Regions from separate parts of the Geobacillus sp. LEMMY01 genome, predicted to be linked through region 1. Evidence: predicted binding sites of a transcription regulator. Region 1 holds the regulator's gene; each other region holds the start of a gene.
The links. Region 1 encodes LexA, which represses DNA repair genes until DNA is damaged. Its sites were predicted from a motif close to CGAACATATGTTCG; they were not measured.
Positions count from the first base shown of each region.

Region 2: the regulator LexA is predicted to act here: its motif matches at 1,996-2,009, upstream of uvrB (excinuclease ABC subunit UvrB).
Region 3: the regulator LexA is predicted to act here: its motif matches at 3,127-3,140, upstream of recN (DNA repair protein RecN).

Region 1 covers NZ_MVKA01000020.1:23,863-28,744, forward strand. The annotation lists gene B1A75_RS10845 (methionine gamma-lyase family protein) at 1-121, shown strand, start outside; gene B1A75_RS10850 (MerR family transcriptional regulator) at 198-599, shown strand; gene glnA (type I glutamate--ammonia ligase) at 639-1,973, shown strand; gene lexA (transcriptional repressor LexA) at 2,035-2,658, opposite strand; gene yneA (cell division suppressor protein YneA) at 2,811-3,116, shown strand; gene B1A75_RS10870 (YneB family resolvase-like protein) at 3,136-3,789, shown strand; gene B1A75_RS10875 (DUF896 domain-containing protein) at 3,919-4,149, shown strand; gene tkt (transketolase) at 4,269-4,882, shown strand, end outside.
Region 2 covers NZ_MVKA01000018.1:39,001-43,882, reverse strand. The annotation lists gene B1A75_RS10395 (MerR family transcriptional regulator) at 1-201, opposite strand, end outside; gene B1A75_RS10390 (PDZ domain-containing protein) at 420-1,592, shown strand; gene B1A75_RS10385 (CsbA family protein) at 1,606-1,830, shown strand; gene uvrB (excinuclease ABC subunit UvrB) at 2,080-4,056, shown strand; gene uvrA (excinuclease ABC subunit UvrA) at 4,073-4,882, shown strand, end outside.
Region 3 covers NZ_MVKA01000029.1:14,055-18,936, forward strand. The annotation lists gene spoIVB (SpoIVB peptidase) at 1-1,087, opposite strand, end outside; gene recN (DNA repair protein RecN) at 1,361-3,082, opposite strand; gene ahrC (transcriptional regulator AhrC/ArgR) at 3,211-3,660, opposite strand; gene B1A75_RS14035 (TlyA family RNA methyltransferase) at 3,717-4,565, opposite strand; gene dxs (1-deoxy-D-xylulose-5-phosphate synthase) at 4,569-4,882, opposite strand, start outside.

The sequences.
Region 1 (4,882 bases):
CGGGCCGTTGCGCCCCCCCTATGTCGCGTATGTGCAAGGCGGATTGACGTATTCGCATGTGAAAATCGCCGTCTGTTCCGCCATTCAGCGTTTGCTTGAACAGCAGTTGATTTGTTTGTGAGGAAACGTCACGTTTCATTGACTCATTTCCTAACATTATGGTAGAATAAAGGTATCAAAAGCGAGGAGGAATTGGCATGAGCAGCCAAATTCGTCGTTCCATGCCATTGTTTCCGATTGGGATTGTGATGCAGCTGACCGACTTATCGGCTCGGCAAATCCGCTATTATGAAGAGCACGGCCTCGTCTCGCCCGCGCGCACCGAAGGCAACCGGCGGCTGTTTTCGCTCAATGACATCGACCGCTTGCTGGAAATTAAAGATTTGATCGACCAAGGCGTCAACTTGGCGGGCATTAAGCAAATTTTTGCCGCGCGGGAGGAAGGGCGCCACGGGCAGGCGGAGAAAGTCGAAAAAGTGGGAAAACCGAAGCTGTCGGACGAGGAACTGCGCGAAATTTTGCGGAACGAATTGCTGCAGGCCGGGCGGTTCCAGCGCGCATCGCTTCGCCAAGGAGATCTCGCTCGCTTCTTTCATTAATCATGGAAAATGATTTCCGAGCCGGGGAGGAGTTTAGACATGGCAAAATATACGCGTGACGACATTCTACACATCGTCAAAGAGGAAAATGTCAAGTACATCCGCCTGCAATTCACTGATATTTTGGGCACGATCAAAAACGTCGAAATTCCCATCAGCCAGTTAGAGAAAGCACTTAACAACAAAATGATGTTTGACGGGTCGTCGATCGAAGGATTTGTCCGCATCGAAGAGTCGGATATGTATTTGTATCCGGATTTGGATACGTTCGTCATTTTCCCGTGGACATCGGAAAAAGGAAAAGTCGCCCGCTTTATCTGCGACATTTACAACCCGGACGGCACGCCGTTTGAAGGCTGCCCGCGCTACAACTTGAAGCGGATGTTGAAAGAGATGGAAGCGTTCGGCTTCAACGCCTTTAACTTAGGGGCTGAGCCGGAATTCTTCCTCTTCAAGCTTGACGAAAAAGGGCACCCGACGATGGAGCTGAATGATCGCGGCGGCTATTTCGATTTGGCGCCGACGGACCTCGGGGAAAACTGCCGGCGCGACATTGTGCTCGAGCTTGAGGAAATGGGGTTTGAAATCGAAGCGTCCCACCATGAAGTCGCCCCGGGTCAGCATGAGATCGATTTTAAATACGCCGATGCCGTAAAAGCGTGCGACGACATTCAAACGTTTAAGCTCGTCGTTAAAACGATCGCCCGCAAACACGGATTGCATGCGACCTTTATGCCAAAGCCGATTTTTGGGATTAACGGTTCAGGGATGCACTGCAACCTGTCGCTGTTCCGCAACGGCGAAAACGCCTTTTTCGATCCGAACGGCGATTTGCAGTTGAGCGATACGGCGCGGCAGTTTATCGCCGGCGTGCTGAAGCATGCGCCGAACTTTACGGCGGTGACGAATCCGACGGTCAACTCGTACAAACGCCTTGTCCCGGGTTATGAAGCGCCGTGCTATGTCGCCTGGTCGGCGCGCAACCGCAGCCCGCTCATCCGCATCCCGGCTTCACGCGGCATGAGCACGCGCATTGAGGTGCGCAGCGTCGACCCGTCGGCCAACCCATACTTGGCCATGGCGGTGCTTTTAGCCGCTGGGCTTGATGGCATTCGCAACAAGCTCACTCCTCCGGCACCAGTGGACCGAAACATTTACGTCATGACGAAAGAAGAACGGCTCGAAGAAGGCATTGTCGATTTGCCGGCAACGCTGCATGAAGCGCTGGAAAACTTGAAGTCCGATGAAGTGATGATCCAAGCGCTCGGCAAACATTTATTCGAGCATTTCGTTGAGGCGAAAGAAATCGAGTGGGATATGTACCGGACGGCGGTTCATCAATGGGAATTAGATCAATATATGGAACTCTACTGATTCATAAAAAAGCTGCCCCGTTTTTCGGGGCAGCTTTTTTATGGGCGCAGTCCGGCACGGGTCAGTCGAACAGGCGGTAGACGCCGATCACTTTGCCGAGAATCGTGCAGTCGCGGACGATGATCGGCTCAAGATGAGCGTTTTCCGGCTGCAGGCGGATGTAGTCTTTTTCTTTGAAAAACCGCTTCACCGTCGCCTCGTTGTCTTCCGTCATGGCGACGACGATGTCGCCGTTGTTGGCTGATGACTGCTGGCGGACGATGACGTAGTCGCCGTCGAGAATGCCGGCTTCGATCATGCTGTCGCCCATCACTTCAAGCATAAACAGCTGCTCCTCGCCAGCGGCGAGCCGCTTCGGCAGCGGAAAGTAGCCTTCGATGTTTTCCACCGCTGTAATCGGTTGGCCGGCCGTCACCTTGCCGATGATCGGCACCGAGATGATCTCCTCTTTTTCTTTCTCCTTGGCCATATCGTTGTCCAAAATTTCAATGGCACGCGGCTTCGTCGGGTCGCGGCGGATGTACCCTTTGCTTTCTAGGCGCGCTAAATGCCCGTGGACGGTCGAACTTGACGCCAGTCCCACCGCTTCCCCAATTTCCCGCACCGACGGAGGATAGCCCTTCGTTTTTACTTCCTGCTTAATAAATTCTAAAATTTGTTGTTGCCGTTTCGACAGTTTCGTCATTGTTTCACACCTCTCGCCACATCATTTGTCTTCATTATACCATGAGGAAGATGAAAAAACAAACGTAAGTTCGAGTTTTTTATTGACACAAACAAATGTTCCTGGCTATAATGAAGGAAAGCGAACGAACATTCTAGAAAGGGTGGGGGGAAATGGGGAAAACGTTGCTTCATCACTTTCTGTTCTCCTTTTTGTTTGCGCTCGTGCTGGCAGGGTTCGTTTACGCCAGCAGTCCGGTCGACAAAAAAGAATACGTGGCGATTACGGTCGCTCCCGGCGATACGCTTTGGGGGCTGGCAAAACAGTACGAGCAGGAGCACCATATGCCGCCTGATGAGTTCATCCGCTGGGTCATCGATGTCAATCATTTGCCGAGCCCGCGCCTTACCGCCGGTGAACGGATCATCATTCCTGTGTTAAAATCAAAGCAGGGCGGCTCGGTGGCCGTCAATCAGTGATGGAAAGAAGGGATGGGCCATGAGGGCGGTCATTTACTGCCGTGTCAGTACGGACAAAGCCGAGCAGGAGACGTCGCTCGCGAGGCAACGAGATGAGCTCGAACGGCTGGCGGCCGAGTGTGGATTTGAAGTCGTTAAAGTGATCGCCGAGCAAGCGAGCGGTTACGAAGCCGACCGCGACGGCGTGTTGAAGCTGCTTTCGCTTTGCGAGGAAGGCGAGGTCGATGTGCTGCTCATTCAAGATGAAACGCGGCTTGGGCGCGGCCATGCGCGCATGGCGGTGCTGCATTGCTTGAAAAAGCAAGGGGTGAAAATATACAGCGCCAGCCACCGCGGGGAGATGCCGCTGTCGGAGGCCGATGAGATGGTGTTATCCATCATCGCTATTGTCGAGGAGTACCAAAGGAAAATACATAACGCCAAAATTAAGCGCGGTATGCAGCGGGCCATCGCCCGCGGCTACCGCCCGGAGCGGAACCTAAGGCGCCAGGGCGAAAACGCCGGGCGTGACCGAATCGATCTGCCGGTTGAGGAGATCGTCCGCTTGCGCGAGCGCGGACTGACGTTTGCTGATATCGCCGCGACGCTGCGAAGCTTTGGCTACGAGGCGTCCAAGGCGACCGTCCATCGCCGTTACCAGGAATATATGGACGAGCAACAAAGGCGGCGTTGATTGTGTGCCGCTCCTGGCCCTAAAGCGGCGAGCGGGCAAAGGAAGCCAAGATGCCATCGTTGCCATCTTCCCGGTTGATCAGATAAGATAAAACAGAGTGAGAATATGGCAGATAGGAGAAGATGATCAATGATTGCCAAACATAAATTAGCCCGCATCAACGAACTGGCGAAAAAAGCGAAAACGTCCGGCTTGTCGGCCGAAGAGACGCTCGAGCAGGCGAAGCTGCGCCGCGAGTACATTCAAGCGTTCCGCAAAGCGATGACCGATATGCTCCATACGGTGACGATCATCGACCCGAACGGCAACGACGTGACGCCGAAAAAATTAAAGGAAAGCCAGCGGCGGCGCTTCCATTAAGTCGCGAAAAAAAGAGACGGCGCCTCGTTTGTCCTGAAGGAGAAAATAAACGTTGTACAAGGAAGCCGATTTTCTATATGATAGTAAATGACACCATGTTGATGAAAAGGAGGAAGACGATGGCGCATTCAATCGAGGAGTTGGCGATTACGACGATTCGAACGCTGTCGATTGACGCGATCGAAAAGGCCAAATCCGGACATCCGGGCATGCCGATGGGCGCGGCGCCGATGGCGTACACGCTTTGGACGAAATTTATGAACCATAATCCGGCAAATCCAGGTTGGTTCAACCGCGATCGGTTTGTCTTGTCAGCCGGGCACGGGTCGATGTTATTGTACAGCTTGCTTCATTTAAGCGGATATGATGTATCGATGGACGACTTGAAACAATTCCGTCAATGGGGAAGCAAAACGCCGGGCCATCCGGAATACGGCCATACGCCGGGCGTGGAAGCGACGACCGGACCGCTCGGCCAAGGGATTGCGATGGCGGTCGGCATGGCGATGGCGGAACGGCATTTGGCCGCTACATACAACCGCGACGGGTTTGAGATCATCAACCATTATACGTACGCCATTTGCGGCGACGGCGATTTGATGGAAGGAGTGGCGAGCGAAGCCGCGTCACTCGCCGGCCACTTAAAGTTGGGCCGCCTGATCGTCCTGTATGACTCGAACGACATTTCGCTAGACGGGGAGCTCAACTTGTCGTTCTCGGAAAACGTCGCCCA
Region 2 (4,882 bases), on a different contig from region 1:
GCGTTTCGGCGTCGGAGGCGCTTCCATGGCGGCGCCTTGTTCAAATTTGACCCGTTCGAGCAAGGCGACTGTTTTTTCATCAAACAAGTAGTGGCCGGCCTCGTTTTTCCGCAGCGTAATGTCGTATTTGCGCACCCAGCGCTGGATCGTTTTCGGCGATACACCAAGGCGAGCAGCGACGTCGGACGTTTTCAATTCCATCGTTTCACTCCTCCTTGTTTCGTCTTGTTTATACTTTTTCCTCTGCATCTTTGAAAATCCTTCCCGGCCGACAAAACTAGTGTTGATTCGGCAAAGAAAGTGGAAAACAGCGAAGATTCGCCATTGGCGAAAAAAGATGGCTGTGGGCATGGGAATTGGCCATGCCATTTGGTAGAATAGAAGATAAAGAATGATGAACGACGCAAGGGGTGAAGCGGATGGCAACATGGTGGCTGGAATGGCTTGAGGGCGTCGCGTCGGTTTGGCGGCAGCCGCTTCTTTATTATGGCGCCGCGCTCGCTTTGGCCGTCGGTTGGCGGCGGGTGAAGCGGGAGCGCCGCGATTTTCATGTGCGCGTCTACAGCCTATGGCAAGAGTGGCGCGGGCTTTGGACGAAGGGATGGATGGCTGGAGCGGTGTTGTCGGCGGCGGCCGTCGGCATCGGGATCGCGGTGCCGCAGGAAGCGGTTTGGACGGTGACGGTGCTGACGGTGCTCTTTAGTTTGACGATGGAAGCGCGTTTGTTGTCGCCTGCTTATACGGTTGGCGGCGCGCTTCTCGTGTTCGGTTTGGCGGAACGAAGCGGGATGTTGGCCGGCTGGCTGCCGGAGGGCATGGCGGCGGCGCCGGCTTTGGCGGTGTGGCTTGCGTTGCTGCTGCTTTCGGAAGGATGGCTTATCATCCGCACGCGAAACGAGGCGGCCTCGCCGCAGCTTGCGAAAAGCAAGCGGGGGATGACGGTCGGCCTGCAATGGGCGCAGCGCCTTTGGTTTGTGCCGGTTGTGCTGCCAGTATCAGGCGGCGCGCTGCCGCCGGCTTCCTGGTGGCCGCTCGTTTCGACGGGAGACGGCTATTCGTTTTGGCTCGTGCCGTTTCTTCTCGGCTTTTCCCAGCGCCGGCAGCACATGCTGCCGGCGGAAGCGGCGCGCGCGGAGGGGCGGCTTGTTGTTCGGCTGGCGTTCGTTGTCGCCCTATTGGCCGCTTCCGGCATATGGTATCCACCGCTGGCGGTTGCGGCGGGGGCTATGGCCATCATCGGCCGCGAATGGATCGCGCTTTCCGGGCATCGCGCCGACCGCGCCCGCCCGCCCCGCTTTGCCCGCCATCCGCACGGCTTGGTGATTGTCGGCGTGCTTCCCGGCTCGAAAGCGGAAAAAATGGGGCTAGGCATCGGGGAAGTCATCATCAAAACAAACGGCGTCCCGGTGCGGAGTGAAACCGAGTTTTACGAGGCGCTCCAGCGCAACCGCGCGTTCTGCAAGTTGGATGTCGTCGGACATAACGGCGAAGTCCGCTTCGTCCAAGGGGCGCTCTATGAGGATGAGCATCATGAACTCGGGCTGCTGTTCGTCCGTGATCGGCACGCATCAGCGTCTGAAGCTGTTTCGTAAAGGAGAATGGACCATGTGGTTTTTGGCGGCACTCATCATTCCGTGCCTATTGGTGCTGTTGTTTGCGCGGGTGACGTACAATCGGTACATCGCTGTGCTGTTGACCGTTGCGCTGCTTGTCGCTTCCTACTTTAAAGGCTATACGGACGAGCTGCATGAAATCGTTGCTGACATCGCATCGACGATCGCCGGCTTTCTTTGGGCCGGCCGCATGCTCGACCATCTGAAGCAAAAATGAAGCGGCGCTGTCGGTTCAACCGTCTGTTTTTGGAAAAAGGCATCGCCGGCTGAACCTCGGATTGTCGAAATGGAACGGAGCGAAGACGCGGACCTTGGGTATGAATGGGTCCGCTTTTTCGCGTTTTTCGGTGCGAAGCGATGGAAAACGCTGAGTGGATTGGTACGAATATGAGTTCGCATTTTTGATGCATTGATCATAGCGATGTGATACAATGGGGAAAGATGGTATGGAGAAGGGGGAGCGACGGTGGAGGACCGTTTTCAATTAGTATCGTCTTACCAACCGCAAGGCGATCAGCCCCAGGCGATTGCCAAGCTCGTTGACGGCCTGCGCCGCGGGGTGAAGCATCAAACGCTGCTTGGGGCGACGGGGACGGGCAAAACGTTTACGATCTCGAACGTGATCGCCCAAGTAAACAAACCGACGCTCGTCATCGCCCACAACAAAACGCTCGCTGGCCAATTGTACAGCGAGCTGAAAGAGTTTTTCCCGCACAACGCCGTCGAATATTTTGTCAGCTATTACGATTACTATCAGCCGGAAGCGTACGTGCCGCAGACGGATACGTACATTGAAAAAGACGCGAAAATCAACGATGAAATCGACAAATTGCGGCACTCGGCGACATCAGCCTTGTTTGAGCGCCGGGACGTGATTATCGTTGCCAGCGTGTCGTGCATTTACGGTTTAGGGTCGCCGGAAGAGTACCGCGAACTGGTCGTATCGCTGCGCGTTGGGATGGAGATCGAGCGCAACGCGTTGCTTCGGCGGCTTGTCGACATCCAATACGACCGCAATGACATCGATTTTCGGCGCGGCACGTTCCGCGTCCGCGGCGATGTTGTCGAAATTTTCCCCGCGTCGCGCGATGAGCATTGCATTCGCGTTGAGTTTTTCGGCGATGAAATCGAGCGCATCCGCGAGGTGGACGCCTTAACCGGCGAGGTGCTCGGCGAGCGCGAGCATGTCGCCATTTTCCCGGCGTCCCACTTCGTGACGCGCGAGGAGAAAATGCGGCTGGCCATTCAAAACATCGAACAAGAGCTTGAGGAGCGGCTGGCCGAACTGCGCGCGCAAGGGAAACTTCTCGAGGCGCAGCGGCTTGAGCAGCGGACGCGCTATGACCTTGAAATGATGCGCGAGATGGGCTTTTGTTCCGGCATCGAAAACTACTCGCGCCATTTGGCGCTGCGGCCCCCGGGCTCGACGCCGTATACATTGCTTGACTATTTTCCGGACGATTTTTTGATCATCATTGATGAGTCGCACGTCACCTTGCCGCAGCTGCGCGGCATGTACAACGGCGACCGGGCGCGCAAGCAAGTGCTCGTCGACCACGGCTTCCGCCTGCCGTCGGCGCTTGACAACCGGCCGCTCACGTTTGAAGAGTTCGAGCAAAAAATCAATCAAATTATTTACGTCTCGGCTACGCCAGGGCCGTACGAGCTCGAGCACAGCCCGGGCGTTGTCGAACAAATCATCCGTCCGACGGGGCTTCTCGACCCAACGATCGACGTCCGCCCGACAAGGGGGCAAATCGACGATTTGATCGGCGAAATTCGCGAGCGCGTCGAGCGAAACGAGCGGACGTTGGTGACGACGCTGACGAAAAAAATGGCGGAAGATTTGACCGATTATTTGAAAGAAGCGGGGATCAAGGTGGCGTATTTGCATTCGGAAATTAAGACGCTCGAGCGCATTGAAATTATCCGCGATTTGCGGCTCGGCAAATACGATGTGCTGGTCGGCATCAACTTGCTTCGCGAGGGGCTCGACATTCCGGAAGTGTCACTTGTCGCCATTTTGGATGCCGACAAAGAAGGATTTTTGCGCTCGGAGCGCTCGCTCATTCAGACGATCGGCCGGGCGGCGCGCAACGCGAACGGCCATGTGATCATGTACGCCGATACGATCACGAAATCGATGGAAATCGCCATTCAAGAGACGAAGCGGCGCCGCGCGATTCAAGAAGAGTACAACCGAAAGCACGGCATCGTGCCGCGCACCGTTCAAAAGGACATTCGTGATGTCATCCGCGCGACGTACGCGGCGGAGGAGACGGGAACGTACGAAGCGAAGCCGGCGGCGACGATGACGAAACAGGAACGGGAAGAGCTGATTCAAAAGCTCGAAGCGGAAATGAAAGAGGCGGCCAAAGCGCTCGACTTCGAGCGGGCCGCCCAGCTGCGCGATATCATTTTCGAATTGAAAGCGGAAGGGTGATGGCCGGGTGAACGGAATGGATAAAATTATCGTCAAAGGGGCGCGCGCCCACAACTTGAAAAACATTGACGTCGAAATCCCGCGCGGCAAGCTCGTCGTCTTGACCGGGCTGTCCGGGTCGGGGAAGTCGTCGTTGGCGTTTGATACGATTTACGCGGAAGGCCAGCGGCGCTATGTCGAATCGCTGTCGGCTTATGCCCGCCAGTTTTTAGGGCAGATGGAAAAACCGGACGTCGATGCGATTGAAGGATTGTCGCCGGCCATTTCGATCGATCAAAAAACGACGAGCCGCAACCCGCGCTCAACCGTCGGCACGGTGACGGAAATTTACGATTATTTGCGGCTGCTATTCGCCCGCATCGGCCGTCCGTTCTGCCCGACGCACGGCATTGAAATCCAATCGCAGACGATCGAGCAAATGGTCGACCGGCTGCTCTCTTACCCGGAGCGGACGAAAATGCAAATTCTCGCCCCAATCGTCTCGGGGAGAAAAGGAACGCACGCCAAGACGCTCGAAGACATCCGCAAGCAAGGGTATGTGCGCGTCCGCATTGACGGCGAGATGCGCGAGTTGACCGAAGACATTGAGCTCGAAAAAAACAAAAAACATTCGATTGATGTCGTCGTCGACCGCATCATCATCAAAGACGGCATCGCCGCCAGGCTTGCCGATTCGCTTGAGACGGCGCTGAAGCTCGCTGACGGCAAAGTCGTCGTCGATGTGATTGGCGAGGGGGAGCTGCTGTTCAGCGAAAAGCATGCCTGCCCGTACTGCGGCTTTTCGATCGGGGAGCTTGAACCGCGTCTGTTTTCGTTCAACAGTCCG
Region 3 (4,882 bases), on a different contig from region 1:
TGACAAGCCCTTTTGTCGCCGGAAATTTTTGCGGAATGGTGCTGACAATTTCCACATCAAACTGCTCGACTTTGTCGTTTTCCACCACTGTCAGCATTTTCGCCGGCCCTTCTTTCACTTGGCTGGCCAAAGCGACGGGAAGCGGCTTTGTGAACGGACCGTCCGGCAGCGGTTTCGTCAGCTTGCCGAAAATGCCAAACGGGCTGTTGGTGGTGATCGTGCCGATCACTTCTTCGCCGTCGGAAAAGCGGGCTAATTTTTCACCTGGATTGCCGCTCGTCCCTTTTTCGATCGATGTGACAGTCGAGCGCATAATTTGTCCGTTTTGCACGACAATCGGCTTTTTCGTATCCATATCGGAGATGACATGACCGAGCGCGCCGTACGTTTTCGATTTCGGATCGTAAAATGTCATTGTCCCGATGCCGGCGGCCGAGTCGCGGATGTACAGACCGATGCGGTACACGTCGTCATGCTTGTCTCTCAGCGGAACGAGCTTCACCGTCATGGAGTGCTGATCGCGCAGAATTTTTAGATGAAGCGGCTTTCCGGTTTTTCCGGCTTCCTCAATGAAAGGGGAGAGGTCGCTCATGTTTTCGATTTTTTGGCCGTTAATGCCGGTAATAATGTCGCCGACTTGAATGCCGGCTGCCTCTCCCGGCGATTTTTTCCCGTTTTCGGTTTCGACAAGGTGGTAACCGACGACAAGAACGCCGACGGTATTGAGCTTGACGCCGATCGATTGCCCGCCGGGAATGACTTTGAGCGTCGGCAGCACGTTGACATCCACTTGCTTGATCGGCATTCCGGCGACGTGCAACACCATCGTTTCATGTCCGCGGCGTTTCGCCTTTACAGACAGAGAACCGTTTTTTCGCTCAATGTTGAGCGTTTCGGGAGCGTTTCGGTCATTGACAGCCGCTTGCACGGGAAGGGAAGCGGCAGGAAATTCAACTGCGTCGCCTTCAAACAAGACAAGCTGCTTCGGAATTTGCCAATATTCCTTCATCGGTTTGGAAAAAGCGATGGCCGTCAACATGCCAAGGAGAAGCGCTCCTGCGATTTTTCGCGCCGTTTCTTTATTCAATGTCGTCCACTCTCCTCGCTCCCGCCTACACCATGCAAAAACGGTTACAGTTTTAATTTTGCCTGAACCGGGGAAAATATAATCGCCATGCCGATAAAAAAGCTGCCCGGAATTGGATGGACTTGCATCCGGACAGCCGCGCGGCTTTTTGCTTATCTTTATGAAACGCCGTAGTTCTCTTAAGGAAAGCGGGCGCCAAGACAGAACAGGCAGGCGGCATCGGCCCTCTTTGAGAGGGATGCGCCTCCCCTCGACGAACAGAGGAAACAGGAATCAATGTTTCATTTTCGCCGCCAGTTCCAACAGCTCTTTGGCATGCCGTTTCGTCAGCTCCGTCATCTCGACGCCGGAAATCATCCGCCCGATTTCTTTCACTTTCTCCTCCTCATTGAGCTTCCTCACGACTGTTTTCGTCCGTTCCCCATCCGTCTCTTTGGCGATCAACAAGTGCGTGTCCGCCATCGCGGCGACTTGCGGCAGATGGGAAATGCAAAGCACTTGCGACTGGCTGGCGATGCGGTAAATTTTTTCCGCCATCGCCTGGGCGACGCGTCCGCTGACGCCGGTGTCGACCTCATCAAAAACAATCGACGTCACTCCTTGATGTTTGGAAAAAATCGTTTTCAACGCCAGCATAATGCGCGACAGCTCGCCGCCGGAAGCGACTTTGACGAGCGGTTTTAACGGCTCGCCGACGTTCGTCGAAATGTAAAACTCGACGACATCGATGCCATCTTCTTGGAACCTAACCGGCACGCCGTCAACCAAGGGGGCGTCAAGCGATGCTTCGCGCTTGGCAAATACGATGTCAAATTTCGTTTTGTCCATGTATAAGTCTTTCAGTTCTTGATGAATGCGCTCAATCAGGCGCCGGGCATACGTTTGCCGAACAGCGGTGACGTTTTTCGCCTCCGTGAGCAACTCGTCCGTCACCGCAGCGAGCTGCTGCTTAAGCTCATGCACATGCGTTTCACGATTTTCGATTGTCTCGATTTCCTCGGCGATCGTCTCGGCATAGTGCAAAATATCGGCGATCGTCGCTCCGTATTTTCGTTTGAGCTGCCCGATTTCCGCGAGGCGGCTTTCAATGGCATCGAGCCGCGCTGGGTCGTACTCCATCTCCTCAATTTGATCGCGCAGCTTGTACATCACTTCCTCGAGCAAATAGTAGCAGTTCGCCGTCGTTTCGTGCGCTTCTTTGAGCGCCGCATCCATGGCGGCGACGTCATCGAGATGGCGCATCGCCTCCCCGATCGAATCAAGCCCGCGCCCCTCGCCGGCCAGCGCCTCATAGCTTTTCTGCAACGCGGTATAAATTTTTTGAAAATTGACGATGCGCACCTTTTCTTCCATCAGCCGCTCGTCCTCGCCCGGCTCGAGCGCCGCCTGTTCGATTTCGCGCAGCTGAAACGTCAGCAAATCGAGCCGATGCGCCATTTGCTGCTCATTTTCGCTCAGCTTTTTCAATTTGTTTCCGAGCGCCTCATACCGCTCGTAGACGGCACGGTAGCGGGCAAGCGCCTCTGCCGCCTCTAGGCCGCCGAACTCGTCTAAAAGCGGCAGATGGCGGGATGGATCCATCAGCTCTTGATGTTCATGCTGGCCGTGAATATCAACAAGCGTCGCCCCAATGTCGCGCAGCACCGCCGTGGTGACGAGCTTGCCGTTAATGCGGCAGACGCTTTTGCCGTTGGCCAAAATGTCGCGGCGCAACACGATCATGCCGTCGCTGGCGTCGACGCCAACGTCCGCGCATTTTTGCCAACACGGATGGCGGTCATCATCAAGCAAAAACAGCCCTTCGATTTCCGCCTTTTCTGCTCCGAAGCGGACAAATTCAGCGGAGCCGCGCCCGCCGATCAACAAATGAATCGCGTCGATGATGATCGATTTGCCGGCTCCCGTTTCGCCGGTTAACACCGTCAGCCCTTTGTCGAACGACAGCGAGAGCGACTCGATAATGGCGAAATTTTTAATCGACAGCTCGGCGAGCATTCCACCACTCCTTGCCTGTCCGATTGATTCTCCTTTCTGATTATAGCACATATGTTCGAATTCGCAAGCGAGGACCGCCCCCGTCGTTCCGTCCTTGAACGCAGAGCGGAAGCTGGTCCGGCCCTCGACTAGAGCATGGACAATAGCTGGTCGGACACTTTTTTCGCATCTTTCGGCGTCCGGCAGATGATTAGGCACGTATCGTCGCCGCAAATCGTGCCGACGATTTCGCTCCAATCCAAATTGTCGAGCAAAACGCCGACGGCATGGGCGTTGCCCGGCAGCGTCCGCAAGACGAGCAAGTTGCCCGTTCCGTCAAGCTTCACAAACACATCAACAAGCGCCCGCTTCAGCTTTTGCAACGGATTGAAGCGCTGGTCGGACGGAAGGCTGTACTTATAGCGGCCATTGGCCATCGGCACTTTGACGAGCTGCATCTCTTTAATGTCGCGCGAGACGGTCGCCTGGGTGACGTTAAAGCCCGCTTCTCTCAGCCGGTCGACGAGCTCGTCTTGCGTTTCAATGTCATGGTTCATAATGATTTCGCGAATTTTAATATGCCTTTGCCCTTTGTTCACATTGCACCACCTCCCCGCTTTTCAAAATGCAGAGCCGCTTGTCCGTCCCGCCGACGCTACTTGCCGCTTGGATCCGCGTTCCTCGCCCGCAAGCGGGCGTGCGCCTCGCTGACAACGTCGGCGACCGATGCTGGCAGTCGGTTTTCTCCTTCCCGGTTCTCTCCAGGATAGACAGCATGAAGCAAAAATTCAATATTGCCGTCACCACCGGTAATCGGCGAATACGACAAATGAAGGACATCGAACCCTTCCGCGCAGGCGAATCGAACGATCGATTCGAGTACTTCCTCGTGAATGTCGGGATCGCGGATGATCCCTTTTTTGCCGACCTTTTCCTTGCCGGCTTCAAACTGCGGCTTGACGAGAGCAATCACATCGCCGCCCGGCACAATGACCGTCTTGACGACCGGCAAAATGAGCCGCAGCGAAATAAACGAGACATCGATGACGGCTACTTCCGGCAGCCCTTTCGTAAACTGATCCGGCGTCACGTAGCGGAAGTTCGTCCGCTCCATCACAACGACGCGCTCGTCTTGACGCAGCTTCCAGGCAAGCTGGTTGTAGCCGACATCGACGGCATACGACAGCTTCGCCCCGTGTTGCAAGGCACAGTCGGTGAAACCGCCGGTCGACGCGCCGATGTCAAGAACAATTTTATTTTCCACGCGAATGTGAAACTCGCGCAACGCTTTTTCCAGTTTCAACCCACCGCGGCTGACGTACGGAAGCGGGTTGCCTTTCACCTCAAGCGGAATGTCAACCGGCACTTTTTCCCCGGGCTTATCGAGTCGAACGTCGTTTGAATAGACAAGCCCGGCCATGATCGCCCGCTTCGCCTTTTCCCGCGTTTCCGCCAGCCCGCGTTCGACAAGCAACACATCGAGCCGTTCTTTTTTTCCTTTCATGTCTCAAGCCCTTTTCTGTTTTCTTGGCACCATCGTTTTGATGCGGTCGATGATATGGGTCGACGTCAGCCCGATTTCATGGAGCAGCTCGCTGACGCTTCCATGTTCGATAAAGCGGTCCGGGATGCCCATCCGTTCGATGACCGCTCCGTGATAACCATGATCATGAGCAAACTCCAACACAGCACTGCCAAAGCCGCCTTGCAGCACCGCCTCTTCGACCGTTAAGATCGGCAGGCGGCTCTCAAGCAGTTCGTGAAGCATCGCTTCATCCATCGGTTTCAAAAAGCGAGCGTTGACAACTTTCACCGATACGC